Regions from separate parts of the Actinomadura sp. RB99 genome, predicted to be linked through region 3. Evidence: riboswitches for the same ligand, from Rfam matches in the RefSeq annotation. Region 3 holds a riboswitch; each other region holds the start of a gene.
What was found. Region 3 has a riboswitch for cyclic di-AMP ahead of amrb99_RS38030 (C40 family peptidase). Riboswitches for the same ligand answer to the same signal wherever they lie in the genome.
Positions count from the first base shown of each region.

Region 1: linked by a shared signal. The riboswitch ahead of amrb99_RS42445 (CHAP domain-containing protein) and the one ahead of amrb99_RS38030 (C40 family peptidase) in region 3 are both predicted to bind cyclic di-AMP.
Region 2: linked by a shared signal. The riboswitch ahead of amrb99_RS07565 (CHAP domain-containing protein) and the one ahead of amrb99_RS38030 (C40 family peptidase) in region 3 are both predicted to bind cyclic di-AMP.
Region 4: linked by a shared signal. The riboswitch ahead of amrb99_RS07620 (NlpC/P60 family protein) and the one ahead of amrb99_RS38030 (C40 family peptidase) in region 3 are both predicted to bind cyclic di-AMP.

Region 1 is NZ_JABMCA010000084.1:133-7,548, forward strand. It holds gene amrb99_RS42445 (CHAP domain-containing protein) at 111-1,097, opposite strand; cyclic di-AMP (ydaO/yuaA leader) riboswitch at 1,108-1,267, opposite strand; cyclic di-AMP (ydaO/yuaA leader) riboswitch at 1,482-1,683, opposite strand; gene amrb99_RS42450 (C40 family peptidase) at 2,187-3,233, opposite strand; gene amrb99_RS42455 (NYN domain-containing protein) at 3,428-4,690, opposite strand; gene amrb99_RS42460 (DEDD exonuclease domain-containing protein) at 4,987-6,777, shown strand; gene amrb99_RS42465 (rhomboid family intramembrane serine protease) at 6,839-7,416, shown strand, end outside.
Region 2 is NZ_JABMCA010000005.1:241,990-249,405, forward strand. It holds gene amrb99_RS07540 (MFS transporter) at 1-567, shown strand, start outside; gene amrb99_RS50755 (hypothetical protein) at 518-805, shown strand; gene amrb99_RS07545 (hypothetical protein) at 1,254-1,493, shown strand; gene amrb99_RS07550 (FAD-dependent oxidoreductase) at 1,555-2,754, opposite strand; gene amrb99_RS07555 (DUF305 domain-containing protein) at 2,889-3,515, opposite strand; gene amrb99_RS07560 (DUF6153 family protein) at 3,586-4,008, opposite strand; gene amrb99_RS07565 (CHAP domain-containing protein) at 4,200-5,213, opposite strand; cyclic di-AMP (ydaO/yuaA leader) riboswitch at 5,212-5,358, opposite strand; gene amrb99_RS50760 (multicopper oxidase domain-containing protein) at 5,460-5,987, opposite strand; gene amrb99_RS07575 (hypothetical protein) at 6,469-6,669, opposite strand; gene amrb99_RS07585 (DUF1259 domain-containing protein) at 7,214-7,416, opposite strand, start outside.
Region 3 is NZ_JABMCA010000063.1:49,752-57,167, forward strand. It holds gene amrb99_RS38010 (4Fe-4S single cluster domain-containing protein) at 1-563, shown strand, start outside; gene amrb99_RS38015 (hypothetical protein) at 467-1,288, opposite strand; gene amrb99_RS38020 (FHA domain-containing protein) at 1,262-1,807, shown strand; gene typA (translational GTPase TypA) at 1,907-3,760, opposite strand; cyclic di-AMP (ydaO/yuaA leader) riboswitch at 3,968-4,094, shown strand; gene amrb99_RS38030 (C40 family peptidase) at 4,101-5,129, shown strand; gene amrb99_RS38035 ((deoxy)nucleoside triphosphate pyrophosphohydrolase) at 5,142-5,510, opposite strand; gene amrb99_RS38040 (Mut7-C RNAse domain-containing protein) at 5,550-6,326, opposite strand; gene amrb99_RS38045 (amidohydrolase family protein) at 6,367-7,416, opposite strand, start outside.
Region 4 is NZ_JABMCA010000005.1:252,007-259,422, forward strand. It holds gene amrb99_RS07605 (hypothetical protein) at 1-839, opposite strand, end outside; gene amrb99_RS07610 (RNA polymerase sigma factor) at 836-1,474, opposite strand; gene amrb99_RS07615 (hypothetical protein) at 1,573-1,965, opposite strand; gene amrb99_RS07620 (NlpC/P60 family protein) at 2,164-3,123, opposite strand; cyclic di-AMP (ydaO/yuaA leader) riboswitch at 3,208-3,355, opposite strand; gene amrb99_RS07625 (M56 family metallopeptidase) at 3,459-4,379, opposite strand; gene amrb99_RS07630 (BlaI/MecI/CopY family transcriptional regulator) at 4,384-4,764, opposite strand; gene amrb99_RS07635 (Ig-like domain-containing protein) at 5,154-5,768, shown strand; gene amrb99_RS07640 (L,D-transpeptidase) at 5,752-6,231, shown strand; gene amrb99_RS07645 (class I SAM-dependent methyltransferase) at 6,398-7,252, shown strand; gene amrb99_RS07650 (hypothetical protein) at 7,343-7,416, opposite strand, start outside.

The DNA.
Region 1 (7,416 bases), on a different contig from region 3:
CCCTCGTCCTCGGCGGGGCCGTCCTGCGGTGGGCCGTCCTCCATGCGCGCGATCCTATTGAGCCTTCCGTGGAAGCGGTGCCACCGGCGCCGTGTCGCCGTCCGGGGTCACTAGGCGTAGTCGGGGTAGCCGTAGCCGACCACGGTGTCCGTCGAACGCTCCTTGACCTGGACGGAGTTCCCGGTGTTGCCCTCGACGGTCTGGATCGTCCCGTCGCCGTTGTCCTTGATGACCATCCCCACGTGCTGGATGTCGTCGGCGGACTTGCCGCCGCTCCAGGAGAAGAAGACGATCGCGCCGGGCTTGGGCGCGTCGCCCCAGCGGCCGTTGTCCTGGAACCACTGGGCGTGCGCGACGGTCCAGGCGTCGCTGCCGATCTGGTCGGTGAAGCCGAGCTTGTCGCCGATCCAGGAGATGAACATGTCGCACCACTCGGCGTCGCTGTACTCCTGCACGGACCCGCCGTCGCGGGCGACGGTCTCCTTGGCGCGCTCGGTGCCCTCGTACCAGTCGCCGAACTTGGTGTCGCCGTTGCCGTCGGGGCTCGTGCCGACCTGGGAGCGGGCGAGCTCGATGGCGGCCTCGGCGGTCGGGCGGGACTTCTTGGAACGTTCCTTCGGAGCGGCGGCCTTCGGCGCGCTCTCCGCGCTGCGACGGGGCGCCGCCTTGGCGGGCGCCTCGGCCTGGGGCGTCCGGCGCGGGGACACGTGCTTCTGCGGCGCGGGCGCGACGGCCAGGTCGGCCGCGGCGGCCGGCTTGGCGGGCTCCGGCCCGCCGAACGGCAGGACCGACGCCTGCGCGGTGGCCACGGCGGTGCCGAGGACGGCGGCGCCGATGATCACGCCGCCGGTGGTGCGCCAGGCGACGGCGCGCCCGCTCTTGCGGTGCCGGCCGCCCGCCGCCGCGTGGGCGGTCTCGCCGCCGGCGTCCGCTGCCTCGGGCAGGACCTGGGCGGTGATCACCCTGGGCGCCGGGGCGGCCCCGGCCGCGCGGCCCGCCTTCTTCGCGGGGGCCGCGTGGTGCGCGGGGGTCCTTCTGACGGGGGTGATGGGAGTCGTGTCGCTGGTGGGGCTTGCCTTGCGGTGCTTGCCTGCCACGGGGGGATCTCCTTGGCTTCCATGCCGCCTACCGGGTTAGCTGACGGGTTCGGGCGTGGAAGCCGCCCTACGGCCTGCGGGCAGGCCGATTCACCCCGAGGGGACATGGGTGGGTCCCCGGCTCCGTCACCGGCCACGCGGGCACGGGACGGACTCGGCGGTGGCGCGCCCGGGGGCGGGCACGCCGGTTCGGATGGGGGTCCTCTCGGGAGGGGGCGCTGTCGTCGCGCCCGCGGAGAGGCAGAGAAAGAGGGGGCGGGCGCGGCCGTGCGCTCAGCGGACGGCCGCGCCCGGAGAGATTGGTGCCGTTCGGCTAGGAGGCCCGTCCGGGCCCGTCATCCGGCCGCGGCGGGGCGTTCTGCTGAGGGTAGGTGGACAGTGTTCACTCCTTCTTCCAGACGCCTACCGGGTTAGCTGTCGGGTTCGGGCGTGGAAGTGGCCCTACGGCGGCTCTCACCGGTCGTGCCGGAAGAGGCGCACCGATTCACCCCGGGTACCGGAATGTCCGTCCGGAACTGCTCCGGACTCCGGTGAAGGTGGGTCCCCGGTTCCGCGCCGCACGGCGCGGATTCGGCGCTGCCGCTGCGATCCTGTGGGCGTCATGGGGCCCGTGCGCGGGACCCTTTGTCCCGCGTGCGAAAGAGCGGCGCTGATGTTGTGATGGCGGCGGCCCCTTGTCCGGGGGACCGCCCGGGCCGGAGCCCTGTGTGGTCCAGCGTGGCGCGCTCTCAGCGCCATGCACGCTGTCGGCGTGCGCACGGTGGGCCGGGCCGGCCGGGTCTCGGAGAGACCGGTGCGGCACGCTCTCCCGGTGCCGCGGGGCGACGCGTGGATCGTGCCGCCCTGGGGGACGGCGCGTGGGGCGCGCCGCCCGGTCCGCGGCCGCCGTGACGGTGTGCCGCGTGGGGCCGCGGCGTCTGGAGGGCGCCGCGTGACCAGTGCGTCTGGAGGGCGCCTGGGTGGTGACAAGGTACCAAAGCCCCAACAGAAGGCAAACCCCCCCAAAATCAACAACGGACCAGGTCAGCCCTGGTCCGTTGCCGTCGGGGGGAGCGAACGGCCCCCCGCGGGGGGCCGTTCACATGATCGTCAGGGGCGTCCCGCGCCGTAGAAGTTCGACGTGTAGTAGCCCGACAGGGAGCTGATCTTCACCACGTCGCCGGTGTGCGGGGCGTGGATGAACTTCCCGCCGCCGACGTACATGCCGACGTGCGAGAGCCCGCTGAAGAACACCAGGTCACCGGGCTGCAGGTCGCTCTGGGAGACGTGCTTGACGGCCGCCCACTGGGAGTTGGTGGTGCGGGTGATGTTGACGCCCGCGGCCTCCCAGGCCCGCATCGTCAGGCCCGAGCAGTCGTAGGAGCCCGGACCGGTCGCGCCGTAGGAGTACGGCTTGCCGAGCTGGGCGTAGGCGAAGTTGAGCGCCGTCCGGGCCGAGCCGCTGGCCGGGCCGTTGTAGGTGCCGCCCGTCCCGCCGCCGCTCGAACCGCCGCTGGAGGCGCCGCCGCCGGTCTGCTGGACCAGCTTCTTGGCCTCCCGGACCTTCTTGTCGAGGTCCTTCTTGGCCTTGGCGAGCTCGTCGTGCTTGGTCTTGACGTCGTTGTAGGCGCTCTGCGCCTGGGCCTGCTCGCGGCGCAGCCGCTGCGCGGTCGCCAGGAACTGGGTGAGCTGGGAGCTGCGCTGCTCGGAAAGCTGGGTGAAGACCGCCGCTTGGTCGAGGACGGACTGCGGGTCGCCGCTGCCGACGAAGCCGGTGACGTCCGTGGAGTCGCCGTTCTTGTAGGCGTCCGCGGCCATCTGGGCGATCGCCGAGCGCTGCTTGTCGAAGGAGGCCTGCTCTTCCGCCGACGCCTTCTTGGCGGCGGCCAGCTTCTTCTGGGCGATCTTCAGCTTCTCGGTGTTCTGGTTGTACTGCTCGACCTTCTTGTCCATCTCCTCGTTGAGCTGGTCGAGCTTCTTCTGCGCCTGCGCGTGCGTGGGCTTCGGCTTGGCGTGCGCCACCACGGGCGGGAACGCGAAGGACGCGGTCGCCGCCAAGCACGCGGTGACCGCCAGGCGGCGGGTGACCCCTATCCCCGTCGAGCCGGCTCTCCGGTCGCGCGAGCGCGCTGGTTCCCCGATGAGATCGTTGGTCACGGTCCGATTCGCCCCTCTCGTCCACTACGTCAGCGGACGACATTAGCGAGGGGCCACAACCGTCACAACTAATTCGTCACTATCTGATTGACTTCAACCCTATTTGCGCACATTCCGTGTCGGCAAGATCACGGAGCGCACGATCAAGGCGGCGAAATGGTGAGATTCTCCCAATATGTCGGAGTCTTTGCGGGTCACGACCGGCCCAGCCGCCGCAGCAGCAGCGTGGACGGGCAGGGCCGCGCGTTCGCGCGCCGCGCCGCGTCCGCCACCTCCCGGTCGGAGGAGACCACCACCACCGCCCGGCCGTCCGGTTCCGCCCGCACCAGCTCGCCGATCAGCTCGTCGGCCGTCTGCCCCGGCCGGCTGAACAGCACCCGCACCCCGCGCGGCGCGGAGATCGCCACCGGCGCGTCCAGCTCCGCGCCGTCGAACACGCACGTCACCTCGGCGCGCGTCTGCGCCGCGAGCCCGCCGAGCCCCGACAGCAGCCGCGTCCGCTGGTCCGACAGCGGCAGCTCCCCGTAGCCCGTCTTCGTCACGTTGTAGCCGTCCACCACCAGATGCACCTGCGGCAGCGTCAGCAGCCGGTCCAGCAGCTGCGGGTCGCTGTCCGACAGCGCGCGCCCCGGCAGCGTCCGGTGCGCCAGCCGGTCCGGCTCCAGCGCGCCCACCGCGTCCGCCGGCCGCGCGATCGTCGACGGCAGCGCCAGCTCCCGCCGCACCCCCTGCGCCGCGTCCACCAGCGCGTCCAGCAGGAGCCGCAGCCGCATGTCGTCGATGTTGCGGCCCTCCCGCGCCGCCCGCTTGGCCGCCTCCGCCGCGGCCTCCGCCTGCGCCGCCCGCGACCGCAGCTTGCGCAGCTCCTTGTCGGCCGCCGCGGACATCTCGCGCGCGGCCGCCAGCTCCCGGTCCGTCTCCGCCGCGAGCGTCTCCGCCCGCTCCTGCGCCGCCCGGTACCGCGTCCGCGCGTCGTGCAGCTTGCGCCGCAGCTCGGCGACCTCCGCCTTGGTGTCGCGCAGCTCCGCGCGCAGCTTGTCGACCTCCGACGCGCGCGCCGACCGGGCCGCGGCCAGCTCCTCCTTCAGCGCCGCGACGCGCCGCTCGGCGGCCTCCTCCTCCGACGCCGTCGCCGACCGCTCCAGCTCCGCGCGCGCCGCCTCGACCAGCTCCGTCCAGCCGTCCGGGCGCAGCAGGTAGGCCACCACCGCGACCCGCACCGGGTCCGCCGCCGGCGGCACGCGGCCGCCCTCGACCGCCTCGACCAGGTCCGGCTGCGCCTCCCGCAGCGGCTCCGCCACCCGGCCCCGGAAGTCCGGATCCTTCTCCAGCACCGCGGCGATGTGCTGCCCGGCCAGCTTGGCCCGCTTGCGCCGCTCGAACCGCGCGAACCGGCGCAGCGGCACCGGCACCTCGTCCGGCGGCAGCGCGCCAATCAGCTCCGCGGCGGCCTCCACCACGCTCAGCCGGACGGCCTCCGGCAGCGGCCCTGCCAGTCGCCGTCCGGGCTCCGGGCCGCCGGGGCTCGCTTCGGGGCCGCTGTCGATGATCCCGCTCCTTCCGGGCTGCGCCGCCGGTGGGCTGTCTCTTCCCGAGCACCACGCAGCCTAACCAGCACGAACGTGGCATCGGACGGAACGCGCCAAGCTCCCCCTGGACGTCCCCCGCGGCCCCCGCCCGGCGGGACGCGCCGGCGCGCCCCCAACCCTAGCGGCCCGGCCTTCTGTCGGTGGCGTCCTCTACGGTCGCGGGCATGACGGCTGCGCACGAGGTCCAGGGGCAGGTCCGGGCGGTCCAGGGCACCCTGGACGACCTCGGCACCCCCCTGGCGGAGGTCACCTTCGTGGTGGTCGACCTGGAGACCACGGGCGGCTCGGCGGCCGACTCGGCCATCACCGAGATCGGCGCGGTCAAGGTGCGCGGCGGCGTGGAGCTCGGCGAGCTCGGCACCCTCGTCGACCCCGGCGGCCCGATCCCGCCGTTCATCACCGCGCTGACCGGCATCACCACGGCGATGGTCACCGCCGCCCCCCGGATGGACGCGGTGCTCCCCGCGTTCCTGGAGTTCGCCCGCGGCTGCGTGCTCGTCGCGCACAACGCCCCGTTCGACATCGGCTTCCTCAAGGCCGCCTGCGCCGCCCAGGGGTACGCCTGGCCCGCGTTCCCCGTCGTCGACACCGTCGACCTCGCCCGCCGCGTCCTCGGCAAGGACGAGGTGCCCAACTGCAAGCTCGGCACCCTCGCCCGGTTCTTCCGCACCCGCACCGAGCCGACGCACCGCGCCCTCGCCGACGCCCGCGCCACCGTCGAGGTCCTGCACGGCCTCATCGAGCGGCTCGGCTCCTTCGGCGTCACCTCCCTGGAGGAGCTGCGCGGCTTCGCCAAGGCGCCCACCCCCGAGCAGCGCCGCAAGCGCCACCTCGCCGACGACGTGCCGAGCGCGCCCGGCGTCTACCTGTTCGAGGACGCCGCCGGAGAGATCCTCTACGTCGGCAAGAGCGGCGACCTGCGCTCCCGCGTGCGCAGCTACTTCACCGGCTCGGAGACCCGCTGGCGCGTCCGCGAGATGGTCGGCCTCGCCGAGCGCGTCCGCACCATCGTCTGCGCCACCGGCCTGGAAGCCGAGGTCCGCGAGCTGCGGCTCATCGCCGAGCACAAGCCCCGCTACAACCGCCGCTCCAAGTTCCCCGAGCGCGCCATCTGGCTGAAGCTGACCGCCGAGCCGTTCCCGCGGCTGTCGATCGTCCGGGAGTGCCGCGACGACGGCGCCCGGTACCTCGGCCCCATCTCGTCCCGGCGGCAGGCCGAGGAGGCCCGCGCCGCGCTGCACGAGGCCGTCCCGCTGCGCCAGTGCACCCAGCGGCTCACCGTGCGGCTCATCGAGCGCGGCCGCGCCCGCACCTGCGCGCTCGCCGACCTCGGCCGCTGCGGCGCGCCCTGCGACGGCCGCGAGTCGCCCGACGCCTACGCCGTGCACGCCGAGACCGCCCGCGCGATCATGGAGGGCGACGTGCGGCCCGTCGTGGCCGCCGCGCAGGTCCGCATCGACCGGCTCGCGTCCGAGCTGCGGTACGAGGAGGCCGCCGCGCAGCGCGACCGGCTCGCCGCGTTCGTCCGCGCCGCCGCCCGCGGCCAGCGCCTCACCGCGCTCGCCCGGCTCCCCGAACTCGTCGCCGCCCGGCCGGGCTTCGACGGCGGCTGGGAGCTGTCCGTCGTCCGGTACGGGCGGCTCGCCGCGGCGGGGACCGTCCCGCCGCGCGCCCACCCCCGCCCCTACGTCGACGCCCTCATCGCCACCGCCGAGACCGTCTTCCCGCCGGCCGGCGGCGCCCCCGGCGGCGTGGCGCTCGGCGCGCCGCCGTCGTCCGGCGCCACCGCCGAGGAGATGGAGTGCGTGCTGCGCTGGCTCGACCTGCCCGGCGTCCGGCTCGTCGAACTGGACGGCGCCTGGACGTGCCCGGCGCACGGCGCCGAGGGCCTGCGGGCCTGGATCGACAACGCCTACGCGAGCCACGACCCCGAAGCCCGCCAGGGAAGGCGCTGACGGGCCGGGCCGCCCACTAAGGTGACGGTGGACACCCCGCGCCCGGAGAGGACGACCCCGCATGGCCCTGCCTCTCTACGACAGCCAGCCCGCGCGGCGCGTCCCGTGGGTGACGTACCTGCTGGTCGCGGTGAACGTCGTGGTGTTCCTCATGACCCCGATGTCGAACTTCGCCACCTGGTACGGCAAGGGCGCCGTCCGCGAGTGCAAGGCCGCCGAGTTCACCTACCAGTACGGCGCCGTGCCCAAGGAACTGACCACCGGCGACCAGCAGCCGCTGCCGACCGACATCACGAGCCAGTGCGGGCCCGACGGGTACCACAAGGCGCCGTGGACGTCGGCGTTCACCTCGATGTTCCTGCACTCCGGCGCGATGCACCTGCTCGGCAACCTGGTCTTCCTCTTCGTCGTCGGCATGGGCGTCGAGGACCGCCTCGGGCGATGGCGCTTCCTGCTCAGCTACCTCGCGTTCGGGCTCATCGCCGTGTACGGCTTCGCCTGGACCTCGCCCGACTCCACGGTCCCGCTCATCGGCGCGTCCGGCGCGATCGCCGGGGTGATGGGCGCCTACGTGATCCTCAACCCGCGCGGCCGCGTCGTCAGCTACGTGCCGCCGATCATCGTCCTGCGGCTGCCCGT
Region 2 (7,416 bases), on a different contig from region 3:
ATCCTCACCGGTCTGGCCCTGCGGACGGTCGGGTTCACTCTGCTCGGCGTCGCCGACGTGCTCCCGGTCCTGGTCCCGGCCTCGGCGCTCACGGGGCTGGCCGGCGCCTTCTTCAATCCCGCCGCGCGCGCCTACCTGGCACAGGAGGCGGGCGAGCGCAAGGTCGAGGCGTGCGCGGCTTTCAACGTCTTCTACCAGTTGGGCATCATGGTCGGCCCGCTCATCGGGCTGCTGCTCGGGGGTATCGCCTTCCAGCTCACGTGCCTGGTGGCCGCTGGCCTGTTCGCGATGCTGATCCTCGCGCAGGCAAGTACGCGTCACGGTCTGGGCCAAGGCGCGGTGGACACCTGCGCAGGCGCTCGTCCGCGGGCTGACGCTGATGGGGCTGTCCTTCATCCCGATGGGTCTGGCCGCCGTTGTGAACCCGGCGGGCACATCTCTGCCGGACGGCCCGGCCGCCTACGCGGTGGCCATCGCGCCCATCCTGCTGAGCACTGGGCTGCTCACGCTGGCGACCATGGTGACCTACCCGTTCGAGATGGCCACCATCGCCGCGCTCGGCGGTGACGAGATGGTCGGCACGTACTACGGCCTCTACAACACCGTCTCGGGGATCGGTATCGCGGTCGGGAACATGCTGTCGGGCGCGGCGCTCGACGCTGGCCGCGCTGCCGGAGTGCCGAGCCTCCCATGGTGGGCCCTGGCCGCCGTCGGCATCGCCTGCGCGCTGGCGATCCGTGCCCTCGCTCGCTCGGGACGGCTGGTGCCGGTCCGCGAACGTTCACGCGAGCCCGCCACTGCCTGAGCACCGTTGGTCCCGGGCAGGAGTTCAATGCTGCCCAGGATCCGGGCGCAGAGCGCCTAGTAGGGTCTTCCCTAAGGCTTCGCCCGCGTTTGCCTGGCAGAAGTGTTGCGCGGACACCTCTTCCATCGCGGCGTGCAGCAGCGCATAGACGGTGCTGACGAGCCATTCGACCGGAAGGTCGGTGCGGAACTGCGCTGCCTCCCGCCCTGGACGATCAGATCCCGGACGTGCGCCATGGGCAGATCGTGGAGCTGGCGGACCTCCTCGGACGGCAACGCCCGCTGCGCCGCGTTGTACAGGCTGCCGAACCGGCCGATGAGCGGCTCGTTCTGGTGGCGGCACTCGGCTATCTGGCGTTCGAGGTTCGGCAGAAGACCGCTCGGTCTCCGATGATGGGCGTCGCCTGCTGGTCCGCCGTCCGGTGGCGACCGGCACATTCCCGATCGCGATGGCCACGGCCCTGATAATCACGGTGTTCTTCCTCGGCACGTTCTACTTCCAGCACGCGGTGGGCTACGGGGCGCTGCGTACGGGACTGCTGTTCCTCCCGGTCGCTGCGGCGACGATGTTCGGTGCCAACCTCACCGGCCGGGCCATCGCCAAGGCCGGCGCGCGCCCGCTCGCCGTGACCGGCCTGCTCATCACCGCGATCGGCATGGCGCTGACCCGCAGCCATCTGAGACATTGACGGCCTGGTGCCATCAGCACCAGGCCGCCGATGCCACGGGATGGACGGACGCCGTTGAGCCTCAGGCGCCGACGGGCAACGTCTCCGCGGAGGCGATGGCGGCGCGGAGGCGGTTCAGTTCCTTCGGGAAGTTGACGGCCGCGGCGCCCACCAGCACGCCCTTCCTCGAGAAGGCGACCGCGAACTTTGCATCCTCCACCGCGCCGGCGACGATCGCGCTCTGATCGGCCAGGCCCGGGAACCCGGCCCACTGGACGCGCTTGCCGTGCACGCGCGTCCCGAGTCCGGGAACCTCGAGAAACGGTTCTGCGGCGGCAGGGCCGCGCAGCAGGTTGCGGGCGGCCACTGCCCCCTGCTCGTTCGCGTTCGCCCAGTGCTCGACCCTGACGAGGCGGTCCTGGAAGAGGCCGTGTGGCCATCGGACGGCATCCCCGGCGGCGACGACGTACGAGGCGCCGAGAGCGAAGAGTGCGGCATCAGTGCGGACACCGTCGTCGACCTGGACTCCGCTGCCCTCCAGCCACTCCGTGTTGGGCTCGACGCCCAGACCTGCTACGACGAGGTTCGCCGGGATCGACCGGCCGTCGCTCAGCCGGACGGCGGCGACACGATCCCCGCCGGGCGTGTCCGGCTCCAGCCCGGTCACCCGCACGCCGCTCATCAACTCGACTCCGTTGCCGCGGTGGTGCTCGGCCAGCCAGCTCGCGACCGTCTCGCCGACCACACCGATCATCGGGAGTTCGCCTCCGTCGATGAGCGTCACGTCCAGATCCATGGCACGGGCCGTGGAGGCGACCTCGCCGCCGATGAAGCCGCCGCCGATCACGACGACCCGGTCCGGCCGCTGCTGGAGCGTGCTACGGAGCACCTTGGCGTCGTCGACGGTACGCAGGACGTGCACTCCGGCCAGCGCCATCTGGTCGGCGGGCAGCGTCCGTGGCCGGGCACCCGTGGCGATGACCAGGCCGTCGTAGGGCAGCTCGGTCCCGTCGTCCAGTACGACGAGCCGGCCGGTGGCATCGAGGCGGGCGGCGCGTCGCCCGCCCAGCCAGGTGGCGTCGAACTCGCCGCCGCCGGGGAGGGAGACGTCGTCGTCGCCGGTGAGCACGTTCTTGGACAGCGGCGGCCTGTTGTAAGGCCGGTGCGGCTCCGCCCCGACGAGGCTGATCTCACCGCTGAATCCTTCGTTGCGAAGAGTCTGCGTCGCGCGCAGGCCCGCCAGCGAGGCGCCGACCACCACGATTCGACCGAGATCACTCATTGTCCGTCCCTTCGTCTTTACCCTACCCCCCTAGGGTATAGGTCGGAGCGGCGGGTCCCGCAACCGCCCATCGAGCCCGTACGGAAACGGGCGAGGCCCGCAGGCTCCGCCCGTTCCTTGCGCTACACGGAGTGCTACTGCTTCTTCAGCAGCGTCCGCATCTTGGTGATCTCGGTGGACTGGGAGGAGATGATCCCCGCTGCCATGGTCTTGGCGTCCGGGAACTGGCCGGCCGACTGTTCGGTCATGGCCATCGCCACGGCGCCCTCGTGATGCTTGATCATCATCTGCAGAAACGCCTTGTCGAAGGCCGCGCCCTTGGCCGCCTCCAGCTCCTTCATGTCCTTCTCGGTCATCAGACCGTCCATCCCGCCGCGATCCATGCCACCCATGCCAGGCGACGGGACGGACGAGCCCCAACCGGTCAGCCAGCCGGACAGCCGCTCGATCTCGGGCGTCTGCTCCTTCTCGATGTCCGCGGCGAGGCTCTTCACCTGCGGCGAGGACGCCCGGGTGGCGGCGAGATCGGCCATCTCTATCGCCTGCCGGTGGTGAGGGATCATCATCTGGGCGAACATGACGTCCTGCCCGTTGTGCTGCCCTGCCTGAGCGCCGGTCGACGGCGAGGCGCTCATGGACATCGAGTGCCCGGCCATCGAGCCGCCGGACTTGGAGTCGCCAGAGTCCTTGTTGTCGCCGCAGGCGGCCAGGGATATGGCCAGAGCGGCGGGAGCGGCGACGAGCGCGAGTGCACGCTTCATGGTGGTTGGCCTTTCGTGGTGAGATCTGTGTCGTTGCAGGTCAGGGCGTCACGAAGACGCCGAGGACCGATCACAGCCTCAGCACGCTCAGGCGGTGCAGGGACGGTCTGGGCGGCGGCCGCCCGACCAGCAGGGCACGCACCCGGGCAAGGGCGCGCGAGACGACGGCCAGCGAGTCGCGTCCGAGCAGGACGGCGACGAAGCACAAGAGGAAGAGGATCGCCAGGATCGCCAGGCAGACCTGTCCCCCCGGATGCTCCTGATGGTGATCGCCTGGCATGTCCTTGCCGGGCGCGTCGTGGAGCGCCATCGAGTGTGCCGGGACGGCATCGTGGACGGCGCCGACGGAGGTCAGCGGAACCCCGCTCATGTCGCTCGGCGACGGGGATGCCTGGACGCCGTGCATCGCCAGCACGCCGAAGAGCAGGAGCAGGCCGAAGGGCAGCATCGAGAGCCGCCTCAGCCGTCCCGGCTGCCGCCTCAACCGTCTCACCTGCCCCTCCGCTCTCCTGCAGACCTCGTCCCCCGAAGCCGCCGATCACCCCTCGACCCGTGCTTCTGTGCGGTCCAGGGAATGAGGGATGACCGGCGGCCGGTCGAGGTACTCCTAGGAAGCCTATGGAACGGGGCGGGTGCGCGGGTCAATCTGTCCTGCTTCGGTGAGGGGTCATGGTTCGTCGGTGGTTACGGACGGTCGGCCATCGCGTGTCCGGGGCTTGTCGACCAAATGGGGGAGAGGTCGGCGTAGAGGGTGTCCCAGAACGCCAGCTCCTCGTCGTCCTTGAACGTCGAAACCCTGCTCCAGAACTTGCGCTCCTCCGCTTCGGTGGCGACCGCCGCCGTGATCGCGGGCATGACGGCGGTCCCCGCCTCGGAGGCGTCGAGCACGGCGGGCGTGATGTCGGCCGGTAGCTCCACGGGCTTCTTGTGGTGCTTGCCGCGTTTGCGGACGCGGATCGGCGCCTCGGTCGGGACCTTGACGGCCATGGCCTTGCCGGTCGCCAGGGCGGCGGTGCCGCATACCGCGACCGCCAGCAGCCTGCCCAGGAGCGCCCCGGGCTGGACGACCGTATGGTCGCCGACAGCCTTGGAGGCGGTGTGCTGGACGGTGACGGCCTCTCCCGGACGAGGCCCCTCGGCGGCGTTCGCGGCGGTCACCGGAGCCGCGTGCTTGGCGACGTAGGTCTTCTCGCCAGGGCCCGCGGTGATGGTGTCCGGGAGCGACTTGTGGGCGACCTTGACCTTGCCGGGATACCCGTATCCGACGACGTCGCCGACGTCGCGGGTCTGCCGCTTGAGGTAGACGCCGTCGGTGTTGGCTTCCATCGTGTGGAGCTTGGATCCCTTGACGCTCTCCACCAACCCGACGTGCTCGATGGAACCTGTGTCCTTGGAGCCCGACCAGGAGAAGAAGACCAGTGCGCCCGGTTCCGGCTTGGTGCCCCAGGCGTCGTGCTTCTTGAACCATTCGGCGTGGTCGATGGTGGAGGCGAACTCGCCCACCCAGTCCTGGACGTCCAGCTTGGCGGCGGCCCAGGTGAGGAACATGTCGCACCACGGGGCGGTGGAGTAGTAGCTGTCCCCGCCCTCGTAGGTCTTGCCGTACCAGTCGCCGTACTTGGTGTAGCCGCCGGCTTTCTCGCGGTACCCCAGCTCCTTCTTGGCTATATCGAGCAGCTTCGCACCTACGGGATCCACCGCTTCTCCTTCTCCGCCTGCCGGGTTAGCTGACGGGTTCGGGCCAGGAGCAGCCCTACCGCGCGTGGCGGATTCACCCCAGGAACAGTGGGTCCCCGGCTCCCATGGCGCTTGCGCGCCGCCCGGGATTCGGCGGTCGGCCCGCGCCCTCCGCGGCCGGGGAATGGATCACGAACCGATTACGATGCAATCTAGTAGAAAATTCCCTCTCATGGCAGAGCCTTGAACGACCTGCGGTTGTAAGATCTACGATGACGCTTCGTAGCCGTCGGTGTGGGTTGCCGTCATCCGGTGGTCGCCGAGCGCCACCCGGAAGGCGGTGTCGCCGCCGGCGTTGATGAACCTGATCCGGACGCGGTCGCCGGGCTTGGCGCGGCACGTCTCCGGATCCCTGGACAGACGGCTGTTGACCAGGAAGTAGGGGTAGCGCACGTCTCCGGCGTCACCGCCGAGCAGCTTGCTCTCGGCGCCCATCAGCATGGGCCCGCCCATGCCCTTGCTCAGCTCGGCGAGGACCCGGTCGGGGGTGCCGGTCACGCCGTCCAGCCAGTCGTCGAGGACCACGATCCATTCGGCGTCGTAGGACAGCGGCTCCTGGGGGTCTTCGACGATCAGCGGTGCGTACAGGCCGCGATCGAGTTGGGTGCCGACGTGCGGGTGGAACCAGTAGGTGCCGGGCTGAGAGGCGGCGAACTCGTACACGTACTCAGCGCCCAGCTTGATCGGAGACTGGGTGACGTCCGGAACACCGTCTGCGTCGTTGTGGAGTGCCACCCCGTGCTAGTGCAGGGTCGTGCCGGCCGGCAGCGCGTTCGCCACCCGGGCGCGGACCACCTCGCCCGCCTTCACCCGGACCTCCGCGCCCGGAAGGCGCTGGCCGTAGGTCGAGGTGCGGACCTGGCGTCCGCCGAGGTCGACGGTCGCTTCGTCCCGGGGTGAGCTGGAAGTCGCGGACGGCGCCGCCGGCGCGGCGCCGCGCGGCCTCCAGCTTGCGGACCTGTTCGCCGTTCGGGGAGACGAAGCCGGGCTTGCGGGACTGATCGCCGCAGGCGGTGAGGGCGGCACCGCCGGCCACCAGGAGCCCGGCGCGCGGGATGGAACGCCGATCGATCGGATTCATGCTGTAACGCCTCGCATTCGGTCATGTGGATGGAAGGAGATCTGGCATGGACCGGGCGCGCGCGGGCGCGGCGAGGGCGTACGGCAATGGCGGACGGCCTCGCGGCGATGCGGCGGCACCCGGTCGGGCCCGCTCCTAGATCCGTAGGACCGCGAGACGAGTGACGGGCAGCCCGAATCCCGGAGGTCCGCGCAGGCGAGGCTCCGAGGACGCGAGCATCGAGCGTCCCCTGCCGGCCAAAGCCGGCTTGACCGTCAAGGCCAGACGGCGCAAGGCGAGGAAGAGTCCGGCGGCCAGCAGGACTGCAAGGCAGACATCGAACGGGTCGGTCAGCATGCTTGTCGCCTTAGCCGCGGCCCGGGAGCGGTCTTGCGTGCCCTCCGCGGCCGTGGCCGCCGACAGCGCCCGATGTGAATTTGGCTAGGGCTTGTGTGTGAGGGCCGACCATCGTCCGACTGGTGGACATCCCCGCGGTGCCGCCGTCGTGGCCGAACATGTGGCCGAGGACGTGCATCGCGACGATCCCGACGAGCAGCGCCACCGACCAGACGAGGACGAGTCGCACGCCCGAGGTCGCACATCGGGAAGAACGATAGTAGACGGGAGAGACGGCCGTCCCCTGGACCACCGATCCCGCAATCTGACAGGCAACATACGGCATGCAGCTACACGTGCTCTGTCGTGCCTCGGAGCCGGTCGGCGGATGCGCGCTTCCGGCCGGTCAGGACCTCCTGTTCTCTACTGTCGGGCCTAGTAGACGAGCGCGTCGTCAGCGGCGTCCGGTGCGGACCTGGTCGAGGCCGAGGCGCATGGCCCGCGCCAGTGCGGTGGCTTGTCCGGTCGCCCAGAAATGCGCGTAGAAGAGCCGGGGCTGGCTCGTTCAGCATGTGCTCGTGAAGCTCGGATCTGGATGCGATGCGCGCGCAGCGCTCAGATTACGGCGTTGACCTGGCCGGAGGTCATGGTGAAGTCCCCATTGACCGCGGCTCGGCCGCCGCCCAGCGACTGGAACATCAGGAGGGTAGAGGCCTGCATCGGCGGAGGCAGGACGATGCGCGCGCGGATAACTGATCTTCTCCGGGG
Region 3 (7,416 bases):
TGCCGGTCGAGGCCGTTCTCGGCTGGCTGGAGTCCCTTCCGGGCCCGCTGGACGGGATCACGATCTCCGGCGGGGAGCCGTTCCAGCAGCCCGAGGCGCTCGCCGCCCTGCTGCGCGGGATCCGCGCGTGGCGTGCCGCGCGGCGTGAGACGATGCCATTGGACATATTGGTGTACAGCGGATATGTCTACTCTCGGCTTTCGCGGGTCAGGGGGTCGCGCGAGATCCTCGACCTGTGCGATGCCGTGATGGCGGGGCCGTACGTCGACCGGCTCAACCCGAGGGGGCGACACCCGGAAGGTGGCTCTCTACTCTGGAGGGGGTCGGCGAACCAGCGCGCCGTCCCGCTCACCCCGCTGGGGGAGGAGCGGTACGGGGCATCGGCCGGCATCGGTAAGACTAGGGAACACGCAGGGCCCCGAGTGCAGGTGTCCGTGGACGAAGGGCCGGAGGGAAGGCGGGTGTACTACATCGGGATCCCGCGAAGGGGTGACATGGAGCACCTCACGTCGAGGCTCGAACGCGCCGGCGTGCGCTCGGGGGATGTGTCATGGCGACCTTGAACTGTCCTGTCTGTGACGAGCCGTACCAGCAGGGCGATCTGCTCTGCCTGAGCTGCGGGGCCAACCTGGCACGCCCGGGGGGCGGCCACCGGGCCGGTCCGGGCGGGTACGACCAGGGCCCGCCGCAGCACGGCGCTCCACAGCACGGCGCCCCCCAGCACGGTGCCCCACAGCACGGCGGCCCGCCCCAGCACGGTGCTCCGCAGCACGGCGCTCCCCAGCACGGCGCTCCCCAGCACGGCGGCTTCCCGCCGCAGCAAGGCCAGCCGTACCAGCAGCCGCCCCAGCACGACTACCAGCAGCCTCCGCAGCACGGCGCTCCCCAACACGGTGCTCCGCAGCACGGCGTCCCTCAGCAGGGCGGGCTCCCGCCCCAGCACGGCCAGCCGTCGCAGGACCAGTGGGGGCCGCCCCCGCAGCAGCAGCCGGACCAGTGGGGGCCACCGCCGCAGCAGCAGCCGGACCAGTGGGGCCCGCCGCCGCAGCAGCCGCAGCACGGCCAGCCGCAGCATGGGGCTCCGCAGCAGGGGCAGCAGCCGGCGGACCCGTGGGCCATGCCGCCGCAGCAGCAACAGCAGCAGCAGCCGGACCAGTGGGGTGCGCCTCCGCAGCAGCACCAGCCGCCGCCCGACCAGTACCGGCAGCCGGAACCGCAGTACCAGCCCGAGCAGCCGTACCAGCAGCAGCCGGACCAGTACATGCCGCAGCCCGGCCCGGCGGACCACCAGTACGGCCCGCCGCCGCAGCAGCAGCCGCCGATCCCGCCGCCGCACGGCCGCGAGGCGACCCTGCTGCCGCCCGACCAGCAGCGGGGCCACCAGCACCCGCAGCAGCCCGACAGCACGGCGTTCATGTGCCCGTACTGCGAGGCCGTGCTGACCAACCCGGGCGCCGCGCAGTGCAACTCGTGCGGCCGGCCGCTGCCCCAGAAGGGCACGCCCATCCTGCGGGTCCAGTTCCCGACCGGCGAGCTGAAGGTCTCCGTCGGCCAGCACCTGGTGCTCGGCCGGGACGCCGGCCAGTCGCCCGTGGCCGCCACGTTCACCCAGTACGACAACGTGTCGCGGCGGCACTCGACGGTCTGGCTCGACCCGTCCGGGACGGCCTGGGTCCGCGACGAGGGCTCCACCAACGGGACGTTCGTCAACGGCGAGCGGCTCCCCCGCGGCGTGGAGGCCCCGCTGCGCGACGGCGACCAGCTCCGCCTGGCCGCCGACGTGACCGGCACGGTCCAGCTCGCCTAGCACGACCGGCCGGCACGACCGACAACGAAACGGCCCCGCGGGTTCCTCGGAACCCGCGGGGCCGTTTCCTTTCGTCGTCCTGTGCGCCTCGTCCCGGCGTCAGCCGGCGCGCTTGGTGCGGGCGCGCATCCGCTCGCGCTCCTTGGCGTCCAGCACCACCTTGCGGATGCGGACGTTCGCCGGGGTCACCTCGACGCACTCGTCCTCGCGGCAGAACTCGAGGGCCTCCTCCAGCGACAGGACCCGCGGCGGGGTGAGCCGCTCCAGCTCGTCACCGGTGGAGGAGCGCATGTTCGTGAGCTTCTTCTCCTTGGTGATGTTGACGTCCATGTCGTCGGAGCGGGAGTTCTCCCCGACGATCATGCCCTCGTACACCTCGGTGGTCGGCCCCACGAAGAACGTGCCGCGCTCCTGCAGGTTCGTGATCGCGTACGCGGTGGCGGCGCCGGAGCGGTCGGCGACCAGCGAGCCGGACGGCCGGGTGCGCAGCTCGCCGAACCAGGGCTCGTAGCCCTCGAACACGTGGTGCGCCATGCCGGTGCCGCGGGTCTCGGTCATGAACTCGGTGCGGAACCCGATCAGGCCGCGCGCCGGGACCAGGAACTCCATCCGGATCCAGCCGGTGCCGTGGTTGGTCATGTGCTCCATGCGGCCCTTGCGGACCGCCATCAGCTGCGTGACCGCGCCGAGGTGCTCCTCGGGGATGTCGACGGTGAGCCGCTCGACCGGCTCGTGCTTCTTGCCGTCGATCTCCCGCGTGACGACCTGCGGCTTGCCGACGGTCAGCTCGTAGCCCTCCCGGCGCATGTTCTCCACCAGGATCGCGAGGGCCAGCTCGCCGCGGCCCTGCACCTCCCAGGCGTCGGGGCGCTCGGTCGGCAGCACCTTGATCGACACGTTGCCGACCAGTTCGCGGTCGAGCCGGTCCTTGACCATCCGGGCGGTGACCTTCGTGCCCTTCTCGCGGCCCGCCATCGGACCGGTGTTGGTGCCGATCGTCATGGAGATCGCGGGCTCGTCCACCGTGATCAGCGGCAGCGGGCGCGGGTCGTCCGGGTCGGCGATGGTGTCGCCGATCATGATCTCCGGGATGCCGGCGATCGCGATGATGTCGCCCGGCCCCGCCTCGTCGGCGGGCTTGCGGGTCAGCGCCTCGGTCATCAGCAGCTCGGTGATCTTCACCTTCTCGATGCTGCCGTCGTGCCGGCACCACGCGACCTGCTGGCCCTTCTTGATCGTCCCCGCGTGCACGCGGCACAGCGCGATCCGGCCCAGGTAGCTGGAGGCGTCCAGGTTCGTCACGTGCGCCTGCAGCGGCGCGTCCGGGTCGAACGACGGCGCCGGGATCGTCTCGGTGATGACCGTGAAGAGCGGCTCCAGGTCCTCGCTGTCGGGCATGCCGCCGTCGGCGGGCTTGTTCAGCGACGCCCGCCCGGCGCGCCCCGAGGCGTACACGATCGGGAAGTCGATCTGGTCCTCTTCGGCGTCGAGGTCCATGAACAGCTCGTACGTCTCGTCCACGACCTCGTCGATGCGGGCGTCGGGCCGGTCGGTCTTGTTCACGACCAGGATCACCGGCAGCCGCGCCTCGAGCGCCTTGCGCAGCACGAACCGGGTCTGCGGCAGCGGCCCCTCGCTGGCGTCCACCAGCAGGACGACGCCGTCCACCATGGACAGGCCGCGCTCGACCTCGCCGCCGAAGTCGGCGTGGCCGGGCGTGTCGATGATGTTGATGGTCAGGCCGTTGTGCCGGACGGCCGTGTTCTTGGCGAGAATGGTGATGCCCTTCTCGCGCTCAAGATCGTTGGAGTCCATGACGCGGTCGTCGACGTCCTGGTTCTCGCGGAAGGCACCGGACTGCCAGAGCATGGCGTCGACCAGCGTCGTCTTGCCGTGGTCGACATGGGCGACGATCGCGACGTTCCGGAGGTCGTCGCGCGTGGAGATGGGCATGCGGGCTCGCCTTGCGTGAGAGTTCGGGAGTCGCCGCAGACGCGCGGCTGCCAACATTCTACTTGGCGCACGGCGCCGCCTGTTCAGAGCCGCTCGTCCCCTGCCTCACACGGGCCTCGATTGGCCATCTTTGCCCATCCTTTGTAATCTTCCCGAGATCCGGTCGTCCGGAGCCCCACCCCCCGGGGCTGCGACCGGACCGCCGAATCCCCCGCGGCACCCACCCGCGGACGAACCGGGGACCCATCCCCCTGGGGTGAATCGACGCACGTCGTAGGGCGACTCCTGGCCCGAACCCGTCAGCTAACCCGGTAGGCGAGCGAGGAGAGGAGACACCGGCTTGGCACCGGACCCCCGTCCCCGGCGGCGCGTCGCGCCGACCGCCACCGCCGCCGCAGTGCTGGTCATCGGCCTCGGCACCACCGCCCCCGTCGCCGCGCACGCCGCGACCCCCTTCGGCCCCGCCGCCGCACCGCAGGCCACCGGGACGCCCAGCCCCCTTCCCACCACGGAGAAGGGGCTGAAGCAGAGCCTCAAGGAACTGAACGACGAGGCCGAGACGCTCACCGAGCAGTTCAACAAGACCCGCGTCGACCTCGGCCGCGCGGTCAAGGCGGAGAAGTCCGCCACCGCGTACGCGCAGAAGCTGCTGCAGCAGACCGAGCCCGCCCGCCAGCGGCTCGCCCAGCTGGCCGCCGCCAACTACATGAGCGGCGGGCCCGACGCGATCTTCAGCTCCGGCGGCAGCGCCGACAGCCTGTCCGACTCGGCCTACCTCCAGCAGAACCAGGCCACCACCGTCCTCGCCCTGCAGAAGCAGGTCGACCAGGCCGAGGCCGCCCAGCGCGCCGCGCAGCAGCGGACCGAGCAGGTCAAGCAGGCCCAGGCGAAGGTCCAGGCCGCCCGCAAGGCCGCCAAGGCCAAGGTGGACGAGGTCATGAAGCGCCTCGACAAGCTGACCACCACCCACACCACCGACCCGAAGTCCGGCCTCACCGCCACGATCAAGGGTTCGGACCTGCCCGCCAAGATGGCCCGCAAGGCCCTCACCAAGCTCGGCAGCCCGTACGTCTGGGGCGCCGCCGGCCCGAGCTCCTTCGACTGCTCCGGCCTCGTCGTCTGGGCCTACGCCCAGGTCGGCAAGCCGGGCCTGCCGCACTACACCGGCGACCTCTTCCAGCTCGGCACCAAGGTGTCCCGCTCCTCGCTGCGCGCCGGCGACCTGGTGTACTTCGGCAGCAACCTCCACCACATGGGCATCTACGTCGGCGACGGCAAGTTCCTCCAGGCGCCGCAGACCGGCGACGTGGTGAAGATCTCCAAGCTCTCCACCCGCTCCGACTTCGCCGGCGCGAACCGCATCTCCTAGCGGGGCCCCGCCTCAGCGGAGGTCGGGCTCCAGCTCCGTGATGACGGGGCGGTCGCCGGGGAGCCAGGCGACGTCGTACAGGTCGTCGCGGGTGAGCCAGCGCAGGGCCAGGTGTTCGAGGGCCTGCGGCTCGCCTTCGACGATCTCGGCGGTCCAGACGCGCAGGAGCGCGCGCTCGCTGAGCCGCCAGTCGCCGCCGACGCGGCGGAGCGGGCGGATCTTGACGGCGAGCTCCTCGTGGCACTCGCGGACCACGGCGTCCTCGTCGGACTCGCCCGGGTCCACCTTGCCGCCCGGCAGCTCCCAGCCGCCGGCCATGTGCGGCGGCTCGGCGCGCTGGGCGGCGAGCAGCCGCCCGTCGCGGATGATCGCGGCGCCCACGACGACCAGATCGGTGATGGTGACCAGCCCCTTCCGTCCCTACCCGTCTGAGACGGCCGCCCGGGGCCGATCGGTTCCGGCGCGGGCGGTCCCGACCTGACGGGTCGCCTCCTCGACGATCCTCTCAAGGCGGTCGCCGTGCGCGCCGCGCCAGTACACCTGGCCGCAGCCGGCGCACCGGCCGTAGACGTCGTAGCTGCGGCGGGTGCCGGCCTCCAGGTCGCGCTCGATCTCCTCCTTGTCGACGGCGACGAGGACGCCGTTGCAGGCGGTGCAGCGCGTCCAGGGGCTGAGGACGGGCGCGAAGCGGTCCAGGAGGTCGCGGAGCTGGTCGTCGGGCCGGGACCCGCGGACGTAGGCGCCGAACCAGAGCGCCCGGCGCCGCAGCAGGCCCCGGTCCTGGGTGAGCAGGACGCGGCGCTCGGCGTTCGCCTGGACGACCAGGGCCGGGTCGTCCATGTCGTTGTGGTAGGCGGTGTCGAGGCCGAGCAGCCGCATCCGGCGCGCGAGCGTGCCCAGGTGGACGTCGAGGAGGAAGCGCGGCGCGTCCTGGCCGGGGTCCAGCGGGACGGGCTGGGGCCGCGGCACGGGCTCCACGCCCACCTCGTCGCCGGCCGCGGGGCGCGCGGACGGCTCGACGGGCTCGCCGCGGACGGTCATCCGGCCGACCTCGGGGAGCGGCACCCCGAGCGACTCCACGACGTGGCCGAGCGTGGACGTCCCGTCCCACGCCACCCGGCTCACCGGTTCGCGCCGTGCGGCGGGCAGGAACATCAACAGGTCGTCGGCGATGCGGACGCGTATCTCGGACTCCACGCCGCCAGCATGCCACGCGGCGCCGACGATCCCCTCCCGATTATCCGGCGGTGATGCGGGCCGCCGCCGCCCGCAGCGTGTCCAGCAGGGACGGGACGTCGTGGCCCTGGAGGACTCCCCCGCTCTTCAGCACGCGGCCGCCGACGAGGACCGTGTCGACGTGCCGCGTCTCGGCGGACAGGACGACGGCCGCGATCGGGTCGTGCGCCGCCGCCATGCCGAGGGTGTCGGTGCGCAGGACGATCAGGTCGGCCTGCTTGCCGGGGGTGAGGGAGCCGGTGACGCCGGCGAGGCCGGCCGTCTCGGCGCCGCCGAGGGTCGCGGCGCGGAGGGCCTCGGCCGTGGTGAACCAGGTGCCGGCGCCGTCCGGGCGGGCGCGTTCGAGGAAGTACGCCGCGCGCATGACGCCGAACATGTCGCCCGGCCCGCTGGCGACGGTGTCGCAGCCGAGGCCGGTCGGGACGCCCGCGGCGTGCGAGCGGCCGGTGGCCGGGTCGCCGATGCCGAGCGCCGCCTCCACTCCGGGGGTGGCCGAGACGGTGCCGCCGTTGGCGGCGATCCTCTTGAACTCCTCGCCGGTGTAGAAGTTGGCGTGCACGTACATGGCGGGATGGTCGATCAGGCCGTTGTCCTCGAGGAACGCCAGACCGCGGGCCGCGCCGTCGGCGCCGTGGCCGCCCATGTGGACGGTGACGGGCAGGCCGAGGTCGCGGGCCAGCCGCCATTCGGCGAGCGCGCGCTCTTCGCCGGCGATCTCGGGGCCGAGCGCGGCCATCCACATCGAGACGGCTCCGGGCGGCCCGTCGAAGTACTCGCGGCGGACGCGGGCCGTCTCGGCGGCGAGGGCGGCGAGGTCGTCGCCGCCGCCGTAGCAGTAGCCGAACACGGCGCGGATCCCGGACGCGCGGAGCGCGGCGATGTCGGCGTCGGTGTGGTCGGGGCTGAACATGATGTGCGACCAGTCGACGACGGTCGTGATGCCGGAGTCGAGGCACTCCAGGGCGCCGGCGAGGGTCGCGGTGTAGACGTCGTCGGGGCGGTGGCGCGGCGCCAGCTCGCCGAGGACGCGCTGCAGGTAGGCGGGCAGCGT
Region 4 (7,416 bases), on a different contig from region 3:
TTCCGCAGGCGAGCCGATTTGCGCTCAAGGCAGGCGGCCACGATCTCCGCCGCAGCGGACCTCCCGTCATAAGGGACCTGGGTGTTCGTCTCGGGTAGGTCGAAAAGGGCAAGTTGCTCTCCGGCTGCTTTCAGCTGGATGCCCCAGATCACGGGGTTGCACGTGGGGTGGGCGAAGAGGACGGACGATGACCAGCTGCGCCTGATTCCTTCCACGGGAGGGCGGAGGACGTTGATCATCCATGAACGCCTAAGCGTGTACGTCAGCAGTAGCTCCCTTGGGAACACATCCCCTGGCGAGTCATCGGCCGCTTCATACAGGATTGGGAGAGCCGATCGAGGTAGCGGACCGACGCCGGACACCTGGGCATCGCTTTGGCGAGTTGTTCTCTTAACGTGCTCGTGAGCGGAATCGATCACTTCACTCGCCCTGGCAAGGGCTGATTGCTCGATCTCGGCCGCTCGCGACCGCGCGTCCGCGATGATCCGCTCGGCCTCGGCGCGGGCGTCCGCGACGATCTCATCCGCCTCGTTCCGGCCGGCCGCCACCAAGTCCTGAGCCGCCGCCCACCGTGCGGAGACGCCCATGAAACCGGAAAGCGCAGGGTCCTCGCCGACGTCGTCGACGAGGACTGCGGTGTCCAGGGGGAACTCCAGGCCGTCAGGGTCCGGCTCGCACTCGCACCCGTGAGCCTGCAGCAGTTCCTCCAGCTTCTCCTGGACGTGCTGCCCGGTGATCTGCTGGGTGGCCTCGTAGACGAGACCCAACGTCTCAGCCAGGATCTCCGCGGTCGGCTTGTCGTCGCACTGCGAATCGCTGCGGTCGTTGGGCTCGGTCATGAGGTTTCCCCCTTTCTCGGTGTCGGCGCCTGCTGGTCGAACGAGCGCGTGGTCGTCTGGACGACGATGTCGATGCGCTGCCTCAGCCGGTCGCGGGCATGGCGCAGGTTCGATCGGACGTTGGCCTCATTGGTACCGAGCAGCTGGGCGATCTCCTTGTTGGTCAAGCCCTCGACCGTGTGCCGCATCATCTGACGCTGAGTCGGGGGGAGCCCGGCGATCATTTCGTCCACCCACTGGTACCCGCCGATGCTGGCGAAGGTGGGGTCTTCCGTGTTCTCCGTCATCAGCAAGCCGCTGGAGCCGGCCTCCTGCAGGATCTGGACGAACTGTCTGTCGCTCGCCCGCGCCTTGAAGAACGCGTTTCGGGCGGCCTTGCGAACGTACGCCTTGGGCGCCGTGATCGTCCGCCACCGGCGGAAGGTGTCCGCGAAGGCGGTGGAGGCGGCGTCCTCGGCCTCGTCCAACCGGCCGTCCATGAGCATCACCATGCCGACGACCTTCTTGTACTGGTCCTGGAAGAACCGCTGGAAGGCCAGGAGTTCGGCCTTGCCGGCCGGTCGAGCGTCCCCCGCGACCGACGTTGATCGTTTGGTGTCAACCACCGACTGCCCTCCATCGACGAGCTCCTTCACCCCGGTCCCCTCTTCCGGTACCTAGGTCCGTGGGAGGGGCATGGTGTGAAAGACCCGGCCAAGATTTTTCCCGAAGCCGGATGACGGATGCCGCTCGCTCAGGTCCTGCGGTTGACGGCCAGGGCTACCAGGAGGGCGACGACGGCGGCGGCGAGGGTGACCCAGACCGATCCGGTGACCGAGTAGGCGCTGACGATGGCCAGCAGCGAGCTGGTGAAGACCGACTGCAGGTCTCCGGTTCGCCGATCGTCAGGCTCTGGAGGTGCCTTCTCGTTACCGGCGGTGCCGTCCACCGTCCGCGTGCCAGGGCCGACATTTCCGATCAGGGTGGCGATCGGCTCCGGCGGGCCGGTGATGGTCTCCTCGTCCGCACCCGGGATTTCCAGTGCGGGAGAGGAACTGCGTTCCGCAGCGGTCGGGGGGAACTGAGCTCCCGATGGCCTCAAGAGTATGGTCCTGTTCCGTGAGTGATGGGCGACTTCGAACATCACCTAGGGCTCACAGAAGCTCCTGACGTGAAAGTGGCAGGTCAACAGCCGGATCTCCGGGCCGATTCCGTTCGGCATCACGGTAGCGACGTGCACCGTTCCCGTCGGTCCGGCGGTGCGATCCGCTCGCTCCTGTCAGCCATCAAAGAAGCGTCCCCGTCACCGGGGCTGGGGTGACGGGGACGGGACTGCGGGAGCGGGTCAGGCGAGGCGGACGCCTCCTGCGAACGGGCGGCCGGCGATCGGGGCGATCTTGACGACGTCGCCGGTCTGCGGGGCGTGGACCATCTTGCCGTTGCCGATGTACATGCCCATGTGGTGCAGGTCGCTGTAGAAGAAGACCAGGTCACCGGGCTTGAGCTGGCTCTGGCTTACATGGGTTCCGGCGCTGTACTGGCTCCCGGTGTAGTGGCCGAGGCTGATGCCGACCTGGGCGTAGGCGTACAGGGTGAGGCCGGAGCAGTCGAAGCCCTTGATGTTGGCGCCCTGCGCGGTGCCGTAGCTCGGCCCGGACGCGGTCCCGCCGCCCCAGGAGTAGGGAACCCCGAGCTGGCTCAAGGCGGCTCTCACCGCACCCATGGCCTTGGCGGACGCGCCCCCGGACGAGACGTTGGGAGCCGGACCGGTCTTGCCGGTGCTGGTGCTCTTGCCGAGCTGGCGCTCGACCTTCTTCAGCTTCGCCTGGAGTTCCTTGCGCTTCTTGCTCGCCTCGGCAGTGAGCTGGCGGACCTGGCTCGCCCGTGCTTCGGCGGATTTGCGGGCGCGCTCGGCCGCCTGCATCGTCTGCAGAAGCTGGGTGACGCGCGAGCTGTTCTGGTTGGCGAAGTAGTTCAGCGTGGCCGATTGGTCGAGGACGGCCTGCGGGTCTCCGGATGACGCGAAGTTGACGGTCGGATCGACCGTGTCGTTCTTGTAGGCGTCGGCGGCGACCTGGGCGAGCTTGGTCTGCGCCTGGTCGAGGGCGGCTTTCTGGCGTTGGGCGCTGGCCTTGCTGACCTGGGCTGCGCGTTGTGCCTGCTTGAGGCGTTCGCGCAGGCCGTTGTACTGCTCGCTGAGCTGTTCAGCCTGGTTGGCGAGCTTCCTCTGCTGGGCGGTGAGTTCCTTGCGCGAAGGCTTGGGGGCGGCCTCGGCGGGAGCCGGAGCCACGAGCGCCAGTGTCACAGCGATCGATGCTCCCCATGCGGTGGCCTTGAAGGCACGGCGGCGGGGCATCCTGCTGTGTTCGGCAGCTCCTGGCTGCATGCAACGTCCTCTCCTTGGACGCCTACCGGGTCAGCTGACGGGTTCGGGCCGGAGTCGCCCTACCGCTCGCGCGCGAGCGGATTCACCCCATGGGATCGGGTCCCCGGTTCCCGCGGGCGGGGGGAACCGCGGGATTCGGCGCGGCCGTCGCCGCCCCCGGCGGGGGCCCGTCGCGATGGCTCCTACGGAGCGTAGGAGATAGTGGCCTCATACGCCACCTGAGTACTCAATTTGGGTTGAAGGCCTCAGTGGCCTCAGCAGATCGTGGACAGATCCGCGATCGTCGCGGCCACGACGACCAGGGGGACGGCGACGGCGGACGCGACAAAGGTGCCGGCGACCAGCCGGACGATCCGACGTGGCCTCGGCGGCTCCGCGGACTCCAGGCGAAGTACGCGTTCCGCGAGTCCCCTGGTCGTCGAGCCGGCCACACCGAGGGCTCCCGCAACTCTGGGGGCGGTTCCGAGCCTGCACAGAGCGTCGACGAGCGTCCGGTGTCCGCATGTCCGGGCCGCCGCGTCGTCCGCCGCCATCTCCAGCAGGGGCGGAAGGGACGACTTCGCGCGGCGTACCGTCGGCAGCCACGGCACAAGCGCGTGCACCAGGTCGAGCATCAGCAGCAGAGCATGGTGGTGCTGGCGGAGGTGGGCGCGCTCATGAGCCAGCACTGCGGCCAGTTCGGCGGGCGTGAGGGTCTCCTGCGCGCCCGTGCTGACGACGATGGCGCGCTGCCGTGCGGGCAGCGAATACGCCACCGGGATCGGGTGATCGAGCACGAGGACGTCGGCGTGGCGCCCGTGCTTCAGCATTTCCCAGTGCCGGCGGCGGTGCCGCAGGGCCCGTCCCAGGCGGGGGAGGCTGTGGGCCAGCCTGGAACCGCACGCCGTCAGCAGGACCAGGCTCGCGCCGGCGGCCATGGTGATCGCCGGCGCTCGGTGATGCGGAAGGCAGTTGCGCAGCCACTCCAGCAGCCCGTGGCCTGGCGCCGGCGGGGACAGCAGCGCCACCGCGATGATCCCGACCTCGGCGATGAGGGTCCCTGCGAGTGCGGCGACCCAGCAGACGATCGCGGTGCCCGGGTTCGTGGTCGGATGCCGGAGCCGGTCGAGCGCGGGCCCGGCCAGGCAGCCCAGCAGGACCGCCGAGGCGATCAGACACGCGACCAGGTAGATCACGCCGTCATTCCTCGTCGCCGCCGGACGTCCGCCTGCGGAGGGCTTCCAACAGGTGCTGGGCGTCCTCCGGCGGGACGCTCTCGGCGAACCGGGCGAGGATTTCGCCGTGGTCAGAGGACTCGGTGAGGGCGTCGAGCATCAACGCGACCGCGTATTCCTCCCGCCCCTGGGTGGGGGAGTAGCGGAATGCCAGACCGTCCTGGGTGCGCCGCAGCAGGCCCTTCTGTGCCAGCCGCTCGGCAACCGTCTGCACGGTGTTGTACGCAAGCGCCTTGTCGGCGCTCTCGTTCAGCTTCGCCAGAAGCTCGCGAACGCGCAACGGGCCAGGTGCCGCCCAGAGCACGTCCATGATGGAATGCTCGAGTGATCCTCCCAATCCGGCCACCCGGTCACCTCCGCCCTCCCCACATTCTGCCGGAGAACCTGGGCATCAGGGCCGTACCAGGCGGCGTGCCACCCGTCGCCTGAACCGGAGCCCCTCCGGATGCGTACTAGTGGTACGGCCTCCTCCGCAGAAGCCTCCGCAAGGCGGAACATTATCTACTATCGTGCTTAGTAGATAGTCCTGCGGCCCGTAGGAGCTGCTTCGTGAAGGTCGGACGGTGAACATGCGCAACGGACGGTTGGCAACGCGTGGGGTCTGGTGGGTGCGATCCGCAGTGTTGTGCATGACGGTCGCCGTCCTTGCGACCGCGTGCCAGGGAGGCAGGGCCGGGACGCGCTCCGCGTCGAGCGGTGTGTCCCCGTCCTCTTCTGGCGCCGGGGATCACGATCATGCAGTCGAACGGGGCTGGTGAGGTGCGTCCCGATCAGGGGATCTCGCTCGCCGCGTCCGGTCGGCGGCGGGGTACCGTCCAGGTCGCCGCCAACGGGAAGGCGATCGAGGGCGGGTTGGACGCCGGTGGGACGGTGTGGCGTTCGCGGTGGCCGCTGGCACCGGGCAAGGTTTATGCGGTGACCGCGACCGCGACGGCCGCCGGCGGCAAGGTCACCACACTGACAAGCAGATTCACGACGGCGAAAGCGGCGCAGACCGTCCACGCCTCCCTGCCTGGACCGAGGGACGGGGACACCGTCGGGGTGGGCATGCCGATCATCGTGAACTTCAGCCAGCCGGTGTACAACACGGCGCAGATCGAGCGGGCCCTCGAAGTTCAGACGTCCACGCCGGTCGAAGGCGCTTGGCGATGGATGGACCGACAGCGGGTGGTGTTCCGCCCGAAGAAGTACTGGCCGGTCGGCACGCAGGTTCGTTGCATCGCCCACCTCAACGGGGCGCGTGCGGCCAAGGGCGTGTACGCGACAGACGACGTGTCATTGAACTTCAAGGTCGGTGACGCGGTCATCAGCACGGTCCACCAAGCGGTTCACGATGACGGTGCGGCGTAGCGGCAAGGTGGTGCGGTGGTTCCCGATGAGCGCGGGCAAGGCCACCGAGCGGCGGTTCACCACCACCAACGGCGTCCATGTGATCAGCGAGAAGGTCTCACCGGTGATCTTCGATTCGGCCACGGTGGGGATTCCCAAGGGCGACCCGAACTACTACAAGATCAAGGGGTATTACGCCGACCGGATCAGTGACAGCGGCGAGTATGTGCACTCGGCGCCGTGGTCGGTGGCCGACCAGGGTAAGTGGAACGTCAGTCACGGCTGTATCAACGTCAGTCCGGCCAACGCCAAGTGGTACTACAACCTCACGAAGCTGGGCGACATCGTGGTGGTCGCTGGCGCGAACCGGCGGCTGGAGCCCGACAACGGGTACGGCTTCTTCCAGATGAGCTGGTGGCAATGGACCGCCGGCAGCGCACTCAAGCGCCCTATCGCCACCACACCCCTCAAGGCGGCTGGCTGACCATCCGCCGCTGCCTCGCCATGAAACAGGCAGGGGTGCCGCCGCGCTGGTGGCGGCTTGCAAATGCCTGCTGTGGGGAGCCGCCGGTGAGACGGTCGTATCTACTATACAAACGTAGTACTATTTCACCGTAGTAGGACGACCATGTTCGGCGAAGGGGGATGGGATGACCGGCAAGCCTTTGGGGTCCTCTGCACTCGGGAGCGAGGACGGGTGGGACGGCACCGTCGGACGGCACTGGGTCGAGCATGAGGAGCGGCATGACCGGATGCTGGTGTCGCTGACCGCTCGGCTCCTGGACGCGGCAGGGATCTCTCCGGAGGACAAGGTCCTCGATGTCGGTTGCGGATGCGCCGAGACCAGCCGCGCGGCGGCACGTCAGGCGTCCGCGGGCGAGGTGCTGGGCGTCGACATCTCAGGGCCGATGCTCGCTCAGGCGCGCGGCCGTGCCGAGGACGAGCACCTGGCCAACCTCCGCTTCGAGCAGGCCGATGCCGAGTCCGCGGACCTTCCCGGCACGTACTTCGACCTCGCGCTCAGCCGCTTTGGCGTCATGTTCTTCGGCGACGCCAAGGCGGCCTTCGTGAACATTGCCCGGGCGCTCCGTCCGGGTGGCCGCCTGGCCTTTCTCTGCTGGCAGGAGGTCGGCAAGAACGAGCACATCGTCGTGCCGTTCAGCGTGCTCGTCTCCTTCGGGCTCACTCCGGATATCGGTGGCCCCGGCACGCCCGGCCCGTTCTCGCTCGCCGATCCCGGCCGCATCCGGGAACTGCTCGGTGAAGCCGGCTGCACCGACATCGAAATCGAGCCTGTGAACGAGCGCCTTCCGTTCGGCTCGGACGTCCCCGACGTCCTGACGTACTTCCGGGGTCACCCGGTGGCGGCGCCGCTCATCGCCGGCATGGACGAAGCGACCCTTGCGCGGCTCATGGACGAGTTGGGCAAGGCCGTCCTTCCCTTCCAGACGCCGGACGGTGTGTACTTCGGCTCGTCCGCCTGGCTGGTCACCGCCCGCCGCTGAGCCCGCCGACCGGCAGGCCTTCGACTCAGCTCTTCAGACGGCGGTCGAGGACGACGGTGACGGCGGACGGCAAGCGGGAGGAGGGGCGCGTCACAGCGTGATGAACTGCAGGCCGCGGTTCTTGAGGCGAGGAATGACCGTTCGCAACGCCTGGAGTGTCTCCG